DNA from 2 places in the Massilia varians genome. Region 2 is predicted to be linked to the other one. Evidence: predicted binding sites of a transcription regulator. Region 2 holds the regulator's gene; the other holds the start of a gene.

Region 1 (4,718 bases), 2.4 Mb from region 2:
GGCAGGGCGCGCCCGGGCCAGCTGGTGCTGGGCCTGACCCGTACCGAGTCGCGCGTCAGCATTAGTGTCGGCGGACGCCTGCTGGCCGACGAGGCCAGCGGTTATGAATGCATCGCGCCGCACATCGAGATCAAGCTCACCTACCCGCCGATCGTGGTCTACGTCAGCCGCGAGTTCCGGCCCGGATCCTGCGCCTACGAAGAAGTGCTGGCCCACGAGATGCGCCACCTGAACGCCTACCTCGACTACCTGCCGCAAGCCGAGGCCCGGGTGCGCCAGGCGCTGGCGCGGCGTTTCGAGGACAAGCCCCTGTATGCGCGCATCGGACAAGCACAAAACCTGCTCCAGCGCGAAATCGACCGCGGCTGGATGCCCTATATTAAAAGCGAGATGGCCAAGGTCGAGGTCTTGCAGGCGGCAATCGACTCGCCGCAGGAATATGCCCGTCTCGGCAAGGTTTGCGGAGGTGAGGTACAGTCTTTGCTTGGCCCTTTACAACGAAGCAAGCAAAAATGACAAACCCGGCAGTAGAAGCCAGTCCACCATCGTCGCAGCGCTATTTCGCACTGATTCCGGCGGCGGGGGTCGGCGCACGCATGGGGGCAAGCAGTCCCAAGCAATACCTGCAGATCGGCGGCAAGCCCATGCTGCGCCACACGCTCGACGCCTTCCGCTCGAGCCCGCTGATCGCGCATACCTACGTGGTGGTCGGCGCCGGCGACCCTTACATCGATGCGCTCGTGCCGCCAAGCGGCGTGACCGTCCTGCGCTGCGGCGGCGCCACCCGCATGGAGTCGATCCGCAATGGCCTGCGCGCGCTGCACGGCAGCATCGCGCTTGACGACTGGATCCTGGTGCACGACGCGGCCCGGCCCGGCCTGGACGCGGAACTCATCGAACGCCTGATCGTCGAAACGGGTGAACACCCGGCCGGCGGCCTGCTGGCCCTGCCCGTGGTCGACACGGTCAAGCGCAGCAGCGCGGGCGAGGTCGCCACCGTCGCGCGCGACGGGCTCTGGCTGGCGCAGACGCCGCAGATGTTCCGCTACCAGCTCCTGCTGCGTGCGCTCGATGCCGCCGTGAGCAGCAGCGCGGGCCCGGCCGCCATCACCGATGACGCCAGCGCGGTTGAAGCGCTGGGACTGGCCCCCAAGTTGGTGGAAGGGCATCCCCGCAACCTGAAAGTCACGCTGCCTGCCGATATCCGGATCGCCGAGATGTACCTAGCAGCCTACCGAACCGACCCCAATAACGAAACCAACTGAACCACCATGACACAAGCCTCCTGGAATCCCACTCCGCCGTTCCGCATCGGAACCGGCTACGACTGCCACGCGCTGGTCGAAGGGCGCAAGCTCATCGTCGGCGGCGTGACCATCCCGCACCGTCTCGGCCTGCTCGGCCATTCCGACGCCGACGTGCTGCTGCATGCGATCATCGATTCGCTGCTGGGCGCGGCGGCCCTGGGCGACATCGGCAAGCATTTCCCGGACACCGATCCGATGTTCGCCGGCGCCGACTCGCGCACGCTGCTGCGCGAAGTCGCCCACCGCGTGCTGGCGACCGGCTACACCATCGGCAACATCGACGCGACCATCATCGCCCAGCAGCCGAAAATGGCGCCGCACATCCCGCAGATGGTCTCGCGCATCGCCGAAGACCTGGGTGTGTCGCCGCAGCAGGTCAACATCAAGGCCAAGACCAACGAGAAGCTGGGCTTCCTCGGGCGCGAGGAGGGCATGGCGGCCGAGGCGGTATCCCTGCTGATCCGCGCGCCCGCTTGATTTCCGACCCGCCCGACCGGGCGGGCCATGCATGCGCTGTGTGTTCAGCGCTTGCGCAGCTTGCGGCGGCTCGCCGCGACGCCCAGCAGACCCAGGCCCAGCAAACCCAGCGAGGCCGGCTCCGGTACTTCGGTCGCATCGACGTTCGAGTAGGTCCTGAAGCTCAGGTCGTAGCTCCAGAAAGGACCGCCGTCATAGAAGGCCTCGCCCTGCGTGTAGGACCCGCTGTCAGCATAGGCGGCAACCAGGTCGTTGTTCGATGCGTGCAGGCGCAGGAAATACTGGGTGTTGGATGACAGCGCGACAGGGTTCCAGAACACGTCCACCCAGCCGCTGCTGCTGTCGACATTGGTGGCCGTGCCTTGCGCCAGCACGTTGCCACCGGTGATGGCATCGAAGATCGCGATCGTCACGTCGGTTTTCGTCGGCGTGTACCAGGCCGGGTGGACGAAGATGCCGGCGCCGGAGATGTTGTCGGCAGTCTGGAAGAAGGACTGGCCGCACGAGTAGGCCTCACCCATGCTGCAGAAGCCGCCGAGCGTTGTCGGGTTGTCCTGGTCGACGATCGGTGCGGCGCCCACCACTCCCGAGGCAGCCATCAACCGCGAGGTGCAGAGAGCCAGAGCGGATTTCCCAAGTTTCATGCAAGTCTCCTTATCGTTGGAATAATTACTACTTCTAAGCAATAATTTTGCCATTAGGAAATTATTGAACGGAATCAACGAGATAGCTCATTGCCGCCGACTGTGATAAGGCACGCTGTAAAAACTGTCGACAGGAGTGGGTGGCCAACAAGCTTCGGCAAGACGCTGTATTTGCGTGTATATGCACTATAATGCATGAATGCCAGCGCGGTGCCACCCCCATCCTGGCCGACACCCCGCCATACAGCTAAACTGAATGCCTCCGCCAGCCAGCAACAGCTGCCGGGCGTAGACATTGATCGAGGAACTGACGCATGCAGGTCCAGACCGAAATGACGCCGCGCGCGACCTGGATGCTGATCCTGACCGCGAGCACGATCCTGATGATCACGATGGGTGCGCGCCTGACCACGGGCCTGTTCCTATCGCCGATCAATACTTCTACCGGCCTCGGCGTGGCCAGCATCAGCTTCGCGATGGCCGTGGCCCAGCTCATGTGGGGGGCTTCCCAGCCCGTGTTCGGCGCCATTGCCGACAAGTACGGGGCGGCCAGGGTCATCGTCATCGGCGGCATCATGCTGGCCGCGGGCACCGCCGCCACGCCCTTCGTGGATTCCGAGTGGGGCCTGCTGCTCACAATGGGCATCCTGTCCGCCGCCGGGGCAGGGGCCGGGAGCTTCTCGATCCTGATCGGCGCCACCGCCCAGCGCTTGCCGGCGGAACGCCGCGCCTTCGCGTCCGGCTTCATCAATGCCGGCGGCTCCTTCGGCCAGTTCGTGTTCGCGCCGCTGATGGGTGCGATCATCGCCGGCGCCGGCTGGGTGATGGCGATGCTGACGATGGCGGCCGCGACCCTGCTCACGATTCCCCTTGCGCTCGGCATGCGCAGCAAGAAAACAGCTGCGCCGGTGTCCTCCAGCCCCTCAGCTGCCGCGACCAGTGCCCCAACCGTACCGGGCATCACCCTCACTGAACAGCTGCGCCAGGCCATGCGCGACCGCAGCTACCTGTGCCTGCACCTGGGTTTCTTTACCTGCGGCTTCCACATCGCCTTCGTGGTGACCCACCTGCCGCAGGAAGTCGCGCTGTGCGGCCTGCCGGCCGGCGTCTCGGCCACCGCGCTGGCGCTGATCGGCCTGTTCAACATTGCCGGCAGCCTGGCCGCGGGCGCGCTCGCCAGCCGCTACCGCATGAAGTCGCTCTTGGCCATGATCTACGCCAGCCGCGCCGTGCTGATCGTGCTCTACCTGCTGGCCCCGAAAACGGCCCTGACCTTCTACCTGTTTGCCGGCGCCCTCGGCTTCACCTGGCTGGCCACCGTGCCGCCTACCGCCGGCCTGGTGGGCAAGCTGTTCGGCATGCGCTACCTGGCGACGCTGTTCGGCATGACCCTGCTGTCGCACCAGATCGGCGGCTTCTTCGGCGCCTGGCTGGGCGGCCTGTCGTTCGTGCGCTTCGGCGACTACACCTGGATGTGGTACGCCGACATCCTGCTGGCGCTGGCGGCCGCGCTCATCAACCTGCCGATCCGCGAGGCGAAGGTAGTCCGCCCGGCGCTGGCGGCCGCGAAGGGCTGAACGGATGGCGCGCGAAACCTGGGCCTATCGCGAAGTGGCCGTCGAGTCGGCGATCGATCCGCGCACTGGGCGGGTACGCATCCGTCCGGTGTCCGGGCAGGCTTACGCGACCTCGCTGCGGGTGCAATGCGCGCGCGCGCTGGCCGACCTCGCGCGCTATCCGCTGGGCACGCGCTTTCTCCTGTCCGCCAAGCTGACCGACCGCCTGGGCGGCGAGCCCTTCCTCTACGCCTGGCACGGCGATCCGGTGGTGGTGCTGAGCAAGGCGGCGCTGGCGCGCTTCCTCGGTGAGCGCAGACGCCTCCGAATCTAGCCCTCCGGCAGCGCAATATTGTAAAAATGGTTACCATCGGGTTTTGAGACCCCGAAAGGAGCACCATGACTACCCGGAATATCGCCGTCATCGTCGGCAGCCTGCGCAAGGACTCGTTCACCCGCAAGGTGGCGCAATCGATGATCGAGCTGGCCCCCGCCAGCCTGCACCTGGAGATCGTCGAGATCCGCGACCTGCCGCTGTACAACCAGGACGACGAAACCGACAACCCGCCGGCCGCCTTCAGCGCTTTCCGCGAGCGCATCAAGCAGGCCGACGGCATCCTGTTCTGCACGCCGGAATACAACCGCTCGGTGCCGGGCGCCCTGAAGAATGCGATCGACGTCGGCTCGCGCCCCTACGGCAAGGCCGCCTGGAACGGCAAGCCCTGCGCGGTCGT
Region 2 (4,718 bases):
TCAACCCAGGACAAAGCAAGAACATGAAAAAAATCATCGCTGCCGTATTCCTCAGCCTGGCCGCCTTCGGCGCCTCGGCCGAGCGTGCCGATTCGCTCAAGCAGGCCGTGATCAACTTCGATTCCCTCGACGTCGACGAGGTCACCCAGACCCGCATCCTGACCGGCAACGTCGTGCTCACGCGCGGCACCCTGGTGCTGAAGTCCGACCGCGCCCTGGTGAAGGAAACGCCGGAGGGCTACATGAGCGTGACCCTGACCGCCAACAACGGCAAGCTGGCGACTTTCCGCCAGAAGCGCGACGGCGGTCCCAACCTGTGGGTCGAGGGCCAGGCCCAGCGCATCGAATACGACGAGCGCGCCGAACTGGTCAAGCTGTTCAACAACGCCGAAGTGCGCGAGCTGGAGAACGGCCGCTTGGCCAACGAGATCAAGGGCCCGTTCATCTCCTACGACAACCGCCGCGAAGTCGCGCAGGTGCGCAACGATCCCACCGGCCAGAGCAAGGTCGGCGGCGGCCGCGGCACCCTGATCATCGCGCCGCGCCGTACCGCGGCGCCCGCCGAAGGTGCCAAGCAATGACGGCAGCCATGAGCGCAGGCATGAACGCGGAAGCGGCGACCGCGGTCGACGGCTGCAGTACCCTGATCGTCAAAGGCCTGCAAAAGAGCTACGGCAAGCGCCTGGTGGTGCGCGACGTATCGCTGCAGGTGGAGTGCGGCGAAGTGGTGGGCCTGCTCGGCCCCAACGGCGCCGGCAAGACCACTTCCTTCTACATGATCGTCGGCCTGGTGCCGTCGGATGCCGGCACCATCGACATCAACGGCACCGACATCTCGAGCCTGCCGATCCACCGCCGTGCGGTGCTGGGCCTGTCCTACCTGCCGCAGGAAGCCTCGGTGTTTCGCAAGCTGACGGTGGAGGAGAACATCCGCGCCGTGCTGGAGCTGCAACGCAACGAGGACGGCAAGCCACTGGGCAAGGACCAGATCAACGAGCGCCTCGACACCCTGCTGGCCGAACTGCAGATCGAGAAGCTGCGCGAGAACCCGGCGTTGTCGCTGTCGGGCGGCGAGCGGCGCCGCGTCGAGATCGCGCGCGCGCTCGCGACCAATCCGCGCTTCGTGCTGCTCGACGAGCCCTTCGCCGGCGTCGACCCGATCGCGGTGATCGAGATCCAGCGCATCGTGCGCTTCCTGAAGGAACGCAACATCGGCGTCCTGATCACCGACCACAACGTGCGCGAGACGCTCGGCATCTGCGACCGCGCCTACATCATCAACCAGGGAGCGGTGCTGGCCTCGGGCCGCCCTGACGACATCATCGCCGACGAATCCGTGCGGCGCGTGTACCTCGGCGAGCACTTCAGGATGTAATCAGAGCATCGGGCATGAAACAGTCTCTCCAGTTACGCACGTCGCAGCACCTGGCGCTCACGCCGCAGCTGCAGCAGTCGATCCGCCTGCTGCAGCTTTCCACGCTCGAACTGCACCAGGAGATCGAGCAGATCCTGCACGACAACCCGCTGCTCGAACGGCTCGACGATCCGCTCGACCGCTCGGTGCGGCTGCTGGCGGACGGCGCGATCAATACCGCGCCGGCCAATGGCGAAGCGCCGCCCGCCCCGCCGGATTCGGTGGCGCAGGAGGGCGCGAAGGCCGAGCACGAGGGCGCCGATGGCGAGGGCAACGGCGAGCGCGGCGATGCCGAGATGGACTGGGGTGGTGAAGGCGGCGGGGCGCGCAGCGGCGACGACGAAGACGGCCGCCCGCAGCTGGAAGCCGACGGCATCACGCTGCGCGAGCACCTGGCCGAGCAGATCCGCCTGAGCGCCTGCGGCATGCGCGACCGCGCGCTGGCCGAGCTGGTGATCGATGCGCTCGACGACAACGGCTACCTGGAAGAGCCGCTCGACGAGATCCATGCACGCCTGCCGCAGGAACTCGAGATCGAGATGGACGAACTGCGCTGCGCGCTGGCGCTGGTGCAGAGCCTGGACCCGGTGGGCGTGGGCGCGCGCAGCGCGGCCGAATGCCTGGCCCTGCAGATCCGCCGCATGCCGGGCGTTCCCCTGGTGACGCGGCGCCTCGCCCTGAAAATCGTCGAAGGCTATCTGAGCTGGTTCGCCCAGCGCGAATACACCAAGCTGAAAAAGGCGCTCGACTGCGACGACGAAGACCTGCGCGAGGTGCAGGCCGTGGTCCGCCAATGCAATCCGCATCCCGGCGCGGCCTTCTCCTCGGGCGTATCGGACTACGTGGTGCCGGACGTGATCGTGCGCCGCGCCAAGAACGGCTGGCAGGTAACGCTGAACCCGGAAGTCATGCCGAAGCTGCGCGTGAACAGCCTGTACGCCAACCTGCTCAAGCAGGGCAGGAGCGAAAGCCAGATGGGCGCGCAACTGCAGGAAGCCAAGTGGCTGATCAAGAACATGCGCCAGCGCTTCGACACGATCCTGCGTGTGGCCGAGGCAATCGTCGAGCGCCAGCGCAACTTTTTCAGCCACGGCGCGGTTGCCATGCGCCCTCTTGTTTTGCGTGAGATAGCTGATACACTAGGCCTACACGAGAGCACGATTTCACGTGTAACCACGCAGAAATACATGCTGACCCCGCACGGCATGTTTGAGTTGAAGTACTTCTTCGGAAGCCACGTCGCCACCGAAGCGGGGGGAGAAGCCTCCTCGACGGCGATCCGCGCGCTTATTGCGCAATTGACAGGAGCAGAAGACCCTAGGAATCCTCTATCCGACAGCAAGATCGCGGAGATGCTCGGGGAACAAGGTATGGTCATTGCGCGCCGGACGGTTGCCAAATACCGCGAAGCGCTCAAGATTCCGCCCGTCAGCCTCCGCAAATCCCTGTAAAGCACCTGCCCACTCTCACCTTGTGGCGCGGGCAGGGCACCTTCCCAAAGGAGTGTGTATGAACCTCACAATCAGCGGCCACCATCTCGAAGTCACCCCCGCCATCCGTGAATACGTTCAGAATAAGCTCGAGCGCATCACCCGCCATTTCGACCACGTGATCGACACCCACGTGTTCCTCGCCATCGATAACCTCACTGAAAAAGAAAAACGGCAAAAGGCCGAGATCAACCTACAGGTATCGGGAAAAATTCTGCACGTGGCGAGTGCGGCCCAGGATATGTATGCGGCCATCGACACGTTGATGGACAGGCTGGACAGGCAGGTTCTGAAACACAAATCCATGCTGCAAAATCATAACCACGTGGCGCACAAGCGCCTTCCGGACAACGGAGAAGCCGCCGCTGCGTAACGCACCGTTTGCGAACCAGCTGTAGCACAACAGCAAGGGCGTCTGAGGGGACGCCCTTTTTGCTTTTGTACAATACCTGTTACTTTTTCTTGCTTCCGTATTTGTACAAATGTTCTGTAGAATGCATGTCTTTTCGACCACAGAAGACCATCATGACCGATACCGTCCTGACCCGCGCTGCCAACCGCACCGGCGTCATCACGCTCGACCGGCCGAAAGCCCTGAACTCTCTCTCGCTTGACATGGTGCGCGCCCTGAGCGCCATCCTGCTGCAATGGAAGGATGACGCGGGCATCGACGCGGTGGTCATCACCAGCAGCAGCGAGAAGGCCTTGTGCGCGGGCGGCGACATCCGCTTCTTCCACGAGATGGGCCAGGTCGGCCCGATGGGCGGCAGCGCGCTGCTGGAAGACTTCTTCACCGAAGAATACGCACTGAACCACCTGATTCATTTCTATCCGAAGCCGTACATCGCGGTGATGGACGGCGTGGTGATGGGCGGCGGCATGGGCATCGCCCAGGGCGGACCAGGCTGCGGCCTGCGCATCGTGACCGACCGCACCAAGATGGCCATGCCCGAGGTGAACATCGGCCTGTTCCCGGACGTCGGCGGCAGCCACTTCCTGTCGCATGCGCCGGGCCAGCTGGGCCAGTACCTGGGCCTGACCGGACTGACCATCGGCGCGGCCGATGCGCTCTACGTGGGCCTGGCCGACGTGTTCGTGCCGGGCGCGGAGCTCGGTGGATTGCAGGCGCTGATCGACTCGACTCCCGGCGCGCAGCTGCCGGCGGCGATCCGCGCCTATGCGGCGCAATTCGCGGGCCAGCTGGGCGCGAGCGAACTGCAGGCGCAGCGCGGCGTGATCGACGCGCACTTCGGCGCGGCCTCGGTGGGCATGATCATGGCCTCGCTGGGGCGCGACGAGAACCCGTTCGCGCAGAAGGCGCTCAAGGCGATGCGCCAGCGCTCGCCCCTGATGATGTGCGTGACCCACGAACTCCTGCAGCGCGGCGCCTCGCTGGGCGTGGCGGAATGCCTGCGCATGGAGCGCAACCTGGTGCGCCGCAATTTCGAGCACGGCGAAGTGCTGGAAGGCGTGCGGGCGCTGGTGATCGACAAGGACAACCAGCCGAAGTGGAATCCGCCGGCGCTGGAGGACGTGACGCCGGAAATGGTGGCGCGCTTCTTCGAGCCGGTGTGGCCGGATTACGCGCACCCGCTGCGGCATTTAGCTTGACGTTTCTCGTGGGGTGGTCGGCTCTGCCGACCGCGCGTTCAACTCACCGATGAATTGACGCTGCGCTGCAGATCAAGGACTGTTTGCACGCGCGGCCGGCGAAGCCGTCCACCCTACCTTATCGCGACAAATTAAACAGCCGCGTGGGTCGGCTGCTCGCGGTGACGAATGATGACCCGTTCGGTCTGCCCGAAGTAGGCCCC

What was found. The regulator sigma-54, encoded in region 2, starts transcription at its own class of promoters, with help from an activator protein. The targets are predictions, from matches to a motif close to TGGCANGNAANCTGCTTT.
Region 1: MasN3_RS18050 (PEP-CTERM sorting domain-containing protein) is a predicted target of sigma-54. The motif match lies at 2,464-2,481, and genes of this name have one in related genera.

The regions. Positions count from the first base shown of each region.
Region 1 is NZ_AP026966.1:4,007,661-4,012,378, reverse strand. It holds gene MasN3_RS18065 (hypothetical protein) at 1-516, shown strand, start outside; gene ispD (2-C-methyl-D-erythritol 4-phosphate cytidylyltransferase) at 513-1,265, shown strand; gene ispF (2-C-methyl-D-erythritol 2,4-cyclodiphosphate synthase) at 1,272-1,784, shown strand; gene MasN3_RS18050 (PEP-CTERM sorting domain-containing protein) at 1,829-2,428, opposite strand; gene MasN3_RS18045 (MFS transporter) at 2,743-4,005, shown strand; gene MasN3_RS18040 (hypothetical protein) at 4,010-4,318, shown strand; gene MasN3_RS18035 (NADPH-dependent FMN reductase) at 4,384-4,718, shown strand, end outside.
Region 2 is NZ_AP026966.1:827,282-831,999, forward strand. It holds gene lptA (lipopolysaccharide transport periplasmic protein LptA) at 24-581, shown strand; gene lptB (LPS export ABC transporter ATP-binding protein) at 602-1,375, shown strand; gene MasN3_RS03830 (RNA polymerase factor sigma-54) at 1,390-2,865, shown strand; gene hpf (ribosome hibernation-promoting factor, HPF/YfiA family) at 2,924-3,277, shown strand; gene MasN3_RS03840 (enoyl-CoA hydratase/isomerase family protein) at 3,430-4,515, shown strand; gene rapZ (RNase adapter RapZ) at 4,647-4,718, opposite strand, start outside.